2 regions of the Arthrobacter sp. SIMBA_036 genome follow, and region 1 is predicted to be linked to the other one. Evidence: predicted binding sites of a transcription regulator. Region 1 holds the regulator's gene; the other holds the start of a gene.
The links. The regulator LexA, encoded in region 1, represses DNA repair genes until DNA is damaged. The targets are predictions, from matches to a motif close to TCGAACANNTGTTCGA.

Region 1 (3,409 bases):
CCGGGATGAGCTCATGCCAGGCGTGACGGACAGGGCGTGGCGCCAGGTGTCAGTCACGTCCATGGAGTGCCTGGGGGCACAGAAGTGCCCGATGGCTGAGGAGTGCTTCAGTGAGCTGGCCCGATCCCGCGCCGGGGAGGCCGACGTCGTGGTGACGAATCACGCGATGCTGGCCGTCAGTGCCTTCGAGGGCCTCGCTGTTCTGCCCGAGTATGACGTCGTTGTGGTGGATGAGGCCCACGAGCTACAGGACCGCGTCACGGGCGCCGTCTCGGGCCAGCTCTCAGTCGCCATGGTCCATGCCGCAGCTTCAAGCGCCCGAAAGCACACCGCCATCACTGTTGACGCCCTCAACGCCGCTGCTGATCGATTGGATATGGCGATCGCCGGAGCCCCGAACGGGCTGCTGCCCAACGGGCTTGATGACGAACAACTCGATTGCCTGGACCAGTTGCGTGAGGCAACGCGCGCAGCGCTCTCGGATTCGAAGCCGGATTCCTCGGGATCAAACTCTGCCGACGGCGGGAGGCAGCTGGCGCGCTCGCGGCTCATGCTCATCCTGGAACTCTGCGAACGGTTGCTCGCCGCCAAGGAGAATCGGGAGGTGGTCTGGTTCTCGCGCAACAGCACCTTCGACCCCCAGCAGGGGTACTCCCAGCCGGACGAGACCGCACCGGCCCTCATTAATATCGCGCCCCTGAGCGTCGCTGGAAGGCTGCGGGAGGGCCTGTTCACGGGCCACACAGTGGTACTAACGTCGGCTACGTTGGCAATCGGGGCTGCGTTCGAACCTGCGGCCGGCGGGCTGGGCCTCTTGGGCGACGGCGCGCCGAGCTGGACCGGGATCGACGTCGGTTCCCCCTTTGACTACCCCAAACAGGGGGTCCTCTACGTGGCGAAACACTTGCCGAAGCCAGGCCGCGGTACTTCCTTGGAGGCCTTGGATGAATTAGAGGACCTGATTCGGGCCTCCGGCGGCGGAGCTTTGTGCCTCTTCTCCTCCCGGCGGGCCGCGGAAGAAGCCGCTGATGCCATGCGGCTGCGGCTGGATGTGGATATCCTCTGCCAAGGCGAGTCCACCATGGCGGCCCTGGTCAAGCAATTCGCAGACGAGCCAGACACTTGCCTTTTCGGAACCATGTCTCTGTGGCAAGGGGTGGACGTTCCGGGGGGTTCCTGCCGCCTGGTGGTGATTGACCGTATTCCTTTCCCCCGTCCGGACGACCCGCTGATGACAGCGCGTTCCAGGGCAGTCGCACAATCCGGCGGCAACGGATTCATGGCAGTTTCGGCGACGCACGCGGCCATCCGTTTGGCGCAAGGCGCGGGCCGGCTCATCCGCTCCACAGGAGACCGGGGAGTTGTGGCGGTTTTGGATCCCAGGCTTTCGACAGAACGCTACGGCGCGTTCCTGCGGGCGGCACTGCCGCCGTTCTGGCCCACGGTGGACCGAACGGTGGTAAGGGGTGTACTGGAGCGCCTGAGTAGGAAGAGCGCCTAAAGGGAACTGCGCCTAGAGGGAACTGCGCCTAGAGGGAACTGCGCCTAGAGGGAACGCAGCACCGAGACGACCTTGCCCATAATGGTGGCCTGATCACCGAGGATGGGCTCATATTGGGTGTTTTGCGGCAGCAACCACGTGTGGCCGTCCCGTTGGCGGAAAGTCTTCACGGTTGCTTCGTCATCCAAGAGGGCAGCTACGATGTCGCCGTTGATGGCGTCGTTTTGCCGTCGCACCACCACCCAGTCACCGTCGCAGATGGCGGCGTCGATCATTGAATCTCCGGCAACCTTGAGCATGAACAGTTCGCCGTGTCCCACGAGCTGTCGTGGCAGGGGAAGGACATCTTCCACTGTCTGATCGGCCAGGATCGGCCCACCGGCTGCGATGCGGCCTACCAGCGGCACCATGGCTGTGTCGCTGGCGCTGGCCAGTTCGGTGACCGCGAGCCCACCGGCACTGCGAAGGCGGGCAGGTTCCTCAACCCCGGGAATGGGCCCGCCGCCGTCGAGGGTCAAGGGCATCAAGACTTCCATTGCCCGAGGGCGCTTGGGGTCCCTGCGAAGGTAGCCCAGCTTCTCCAGCTGGGTCAGCTGGTGGGTCACGCTGGAAAGGCTCGCAAGGCCCACCGTATCCCCGATCTCACGCATGCTGGGCGGGTATCCATTGTCATTGACCGAGCGCTGAATGGTCTCGAGGATCTTCTTCTGCCGGACCGTCAGGCTCTTGGGGCTCTTTTGAGGCTGTTGGCTACGCAGGGGAGCGCTACCTCCTGTGGCTTTCGCTGCCATGTTTGCCAATGCCTTTCCGTCCGGACCGGGCGCGATACGGACCGCGCCGATGATGCCGGGCCTAAAAATGTCAGACCCTGTTGATTCACTGAAACAGTGGCTGCTTCTTCCATCAAACGTAGGGCAGGCGCAGACCTTTATCAAACATTTGTTCTAGCGAGTCTCGACACCGTTCGTTGATAAGTGCTAAAAAGGTCTTAGCAAGGTTCGAATATGTGTTCTAACAACACCGCAAACCGTGCCGATGTTCGAAGAAAGTGTTCGAACGGTTCGGGTGGCGTCGGGAGAGCATACGGAATTGACCGCCGCGCATCGGACACCCGGGGCACGGCAATCGCTCAGAAGGGCAAAGCTCATGTCTGCAATATCAACGCTTGAGGGTCTTCTCGGAGGGCCAGCGCCTGCACTTGCAGTGGCGCAGCCGGCACCAGTCATGGACGTGAAATCGAAGTCCACGCGGCTTCGCCTGACGCGCAGGGGGCGGATCGTCTTCTTCGGCATCCCCGCGATGCTGCTGGTGGCCGCGTTGATCACCCTTCTTGGCTTCGTCACTTCCCCGGCAAAAGCCTCAGACACCCAGGCTCAACTGCGTCCACCGGTTGCGATTTCCGTCACGGTTCAGCCCGGGGAGTCCCTGTGGGGCATCGCGGGGGCGGCCGCGCCCGGCCGGGATCCCAGGGATGTCATTGCCGAGATCATCCAGCTAAATGACCTCAGTGGCGGCAGCATCCATCCCGGCCAGAAGTTGTTCGTTCCAGCCGGCTAGAGGGCCGTGCCCAGGGAATCTGGCGAGTGCCCGGGCATGCCCGTCGCGCGGTCCAAGGGGTCACAGTTACGCACCCATCCACGGAGGCCCTTAAACTGGAAACTGTGAGTGACAAGCTTGAGCGACTCGACCGACTTCCCCTCCGGACCAACCTGCGTGGACTGAGCCCTTACGGGGCGCCGCAGCTGGATGTGCCCGTTCTACTCAATGTCAATGAGAACACCCATGGCGTGCCGGTGGATGTCCAGGCAGCCATTACGGAGGCGGTCGCAGCCGCTGCCACTGGACTCAACCGCTACCCCGACAGGGAGTTCACGGAGTTGCGCCAGGCATTGGCGGAATATCTCGGTC
Region 2 (3,409 bases), on a different contig from region 1:
GTTCCGTTCCAGTCGCGGTCAAGGAAGAAGCGTCATCCGGAACAACAGGAGCTTCCTCGGGCGTCGCTTCAACCACCTTGGTGACGGCTTGACGGTGAACAGTTGCCTCGATACCCGGCGACAGTTCGATAACTACCTTGTTCTCAGCTTCGTCGATGGAAACGATGCGCCCGAAGAGACCGAAGCTGGTCATGATGTCCACGCCAGGGGCGAACTTGGACTGCATCGCGGCCTGCTGCTGCTGGGTCTTCTTGTTGCGGCGGAACATCATGAAGACAAAGAGTCCAAGCATGACGAACAGCAATATGGTCATTGGATCCACAGGGAAGTTCCGTTCTGTACTTACGTTTTGGTTCACGGCAACGTCCCCGGGAGATCCTGCAGCCGCGGAAGTAAAACCCCCGGAAAGCGTTGCGCCTCACCTGCAAGGGGGCACATGGATCAAGGACTCGAACGTGCCGAGCGTCATACCAGTCTAGGGGGAAAACCTGAAGACCGCGTGTTAACCGGCTGTATCCATGGTTTCGGCGTGGTTTTGGTCCTCATCAAACAGCGCCAAAGTCTCCTGCCCGAAAACCCCTGCGGGCACTGCATAGCCCAGATGGGTCCACGCGGCGGCCATGGCAATGCGGCCCCGCGGTGTTCTTCCCAACAGTCCTTCGCGGACCAGGAAGGGCTCAGCCACCGTTTCAACCGTTTCCGGTTCCTCCCCCACGGCAATAGCGAGCGTGGACAAGCCGACGGGACCCCCATTGAACTTGGTGATCAAGGCCTCAAGGACGGACCTGTCCAAGCGGTCCAAGCCCCGCGCGTCGACCTCATACATGTCCAAAGCCGCCGACGCCGAACGGGCGTCAATTTGCTCGATACCGTGCACGAGTGCCCAGTCGCGGACGCGTCGAAGCAGCCTGTTAGCGATACGGGGCGTACCACGGGACCTGCCGGCGATCTCCGTGAACCCCGCTGAATTGACCTTGAGGTCCAATAAGCCAGCCGAGCGACGGAGGACCAGCTCAAGTTCATCAACAGAGTAGAACTCCAAATGGCCCGTAAACCCGAAGCGGTCGCGCAGCGGACCCGGGAGGAGGCCAGCTCGCGTAGTCGCCCCGACCAAAGTGAAGGGAGGCAGGTCCAGTGGGATCGCCGTGGCGCCGGCACCTTTGCCCACCACGATGTCCACACGGAAGTCCTCCATGGCCATGTACAACATTTCCTCGGCCGGGCGGGACATCCGGTGGATCTCATCCAGGAACAGGACTTCGCCTTCAGTCAGGGAGGAGAGAATCGCTGCTAAATCGCCGGCGTGCTGGATCGCTGGACCGCTGCTGATCCGGAGGGGAGCATTCATTTCTGCGGCGATGATCATGGCCAAAGTGGTTTTGCCGAGGCCCGGAGGGCCTGACATCAGGACGTGATCTGCGCTGCGGCCCCGCATGCGCGAGGCCTCCAGTACCAGCGCCAGCTGTTTGCGGACCCGGTGCTGGCCCACAAAGTCGTGGAGGTTTTTGGGCCGGAGTGCGGCCTCAATGATCCGCTCTTCGGGCTCTTCACCCCCTGTGACCAATGACTGCTCAGCCACGGCTGCCTACGCGGTTGCCAGCACGGGCCCCGTCTTGGCCCAGCCAACGGAGGGTGGCGCGGAGGATTTGCGCGACGTTTCCGCCTTCGGCCAGTTCCGGCGAATCGACCATGGCCTTGTCCACACTGCCGGCGGCGTCCTTTTCCGACCATCCCAGGCTGGTCAGTGCGGCGACTACTTGGGGCTTCCACTCCGCGCTCAGAGCCAATGCGGGAGCCTTGCTGTCGCCTGCCCCCGTTCCCAGGGGTACCAGCTTTCCGGCAAGTTCCAGGACGATGCGCCCGGCAACTTTGGGACCGATGCCCGGCACCTTGGTGAAAGTCTTCCCGTCCCCGGTGTGGGCGGCCACCCGAATGGCTTCGGGTTCGTGAACAGCGAGAACGGCCAACGCCAGCCTGGGCCCCACTCCGCTGACACTGAGGAGGACGTCAAAGACTTCCCGCTCGTCCTCGTCGGCGAATCCAAACAACGTCAGGGAATCCTCCCGGACGATCATTGAGGTGAACAGCTTTGCTTCCGCACCTACCGTGAGGTGGCTCAAGGTCTGCGGCGTGGCGAAGACGCTCATCCCAGCCCCGTTGAGGTCAATAACTGCGCTCGACAAGCCAACATGGGCCACGATCCCGCGAAGAAAACTGATCAAGACCCGGCCCCTGACGGTTGTCCCGCTCCGATGCTTTGCATTGCCATCCACATTCTCCTGCACGTTGCCGCCAAGGCCCGAGTCAGACCCCGGCCAAAGCCGCCTATCCGAACATATCTACGAATACCCTAGCAACATCGTCAGCGATCAACGCGCACGGCGCGCTTTCGCCTCGGCGTCGGCCCATGCTTTTTGCGCTGGAGTCAGCGAACTGTTGCCTGCACCGCCGTTCGCCGCGAGACCGCTACCTGCGCGCCACGCGTGCGTGAGGGCCAAGGCGAGGGCGTCAGCGGCATCAGCGGGCTTCGGCGGCGCGTCCAGGCGCAGTATCTTGGTGACGAGCTTGGTAACGGCGTCCTTATTGGCAGTACCGCTTCCGGTTACTGCTGCTTTGACCTCGGATGGCGTATGCAGGGCCACCGGAATCCCCCGCCTCGCCGCAGCGGCGATAACGACGCCGGAGGCCTGGGCGACGCCCATGACGGTGCTGACGTTCATCTGCGAAAAGACCCGTTCGACGGCGACGACGTCCGGCGTGTGCAGGTCCAGCCACTCGTCGATGGCTTGGGCGATGACCAAGAGCCGCTTGTCCAAAGTGAGCTCAGCGGAGGTGCCAACCACTCCAACGGCAACCATCGTGGCCCGCCGGTTCCGCTCAATGTCCACCACACCGATGCCGCAACGGGTAAGGCCCGGATCGACTCCCAACACACGAAGAGTCACGTCCGGGCCTTCCTTTTGTCTTCAATTAACAGCACTGCGGGACGCCACCGACGAATGTCGAAACGCCTATTCGGCGTCGAGGGCTGCTTGGACTTCCTCACTGAGATCAGCGTTGCTGTAAACGTTCTGGACGTCGTCCAACTCTTCCAAGGCGTCCACGAGCTTCATGAACTTCTTGGCGCCGTCGACGTCGAGGTCAACCTGCATGGACGGAACGAATTCGGCTTCGTCAGTCTCGTACTCGATCCCTGCGTCCTTCAGGGCATCCCGAATGGCTTGGAGGTCGGAGGGTTCGGAGTGGATTTCCCAGTTTTCTCCGCTGTCCTTGACTTCCTCGGCCCCGGCTTCCAGCACAGCCATGAGGATGTCGTCCTCGCTCAGGCCGTTCTTCGGCAGCACCACCACGCCCTTGCGGGTGAACAGGTAGCTAACAGAACCGGGGTCGGCGATGGTGCCGCCATTAC

Region 2: ruvA (Holliday junction branch migration protein RuvA) is a predicted target of LexA. The motif match lies at 2,330-2,345, and genes of this name have one in related genera.

The regions. Positions count from the first base shown of each region.
Region 1 is NZ_JAWRXG010000012.1:43,379-46,787, reverse strand. Features, by position in the region: gene SB659_RS16035 (ATP-dependent DNA helicase) at 1-1,501, shown strand, start outside; gene lexA (transcriptional repressor LexA) at 1,546-2,292, opposite strand; gene SB659_RS16025 (LysM peptidoglycan-binding domain-containing protein) at 2,726-3,058, shown strand; gene SB659_RS16020 (histidinol-phosphate transaminase) at 3,163-3,409, shown strand, end outside.
Region 2 is NZ_JAWRXG010000008.1:124,138-127,546, forward strand. Features, by position in the region: gene yajC (preprotein translocase subunit YajC) at 1-313, opposite strand, end outside; gene ruvB (Holliday junction branch migration DNA helicase RuvB) at 503-1,579, opposite strand; gene ruvA (Holliday junction branch migration protein RuvA) at 1,572-2,222, opposite strand; gene ruvC (crossover junction endodeoxyribonuclease RuvC) at 2,370-2,945, opposite strand; gene SB659_RS12450 (YebC/PmpR family DNA-binding transcriptional regulator) at 3,012-3,409, opposite strand, start outside.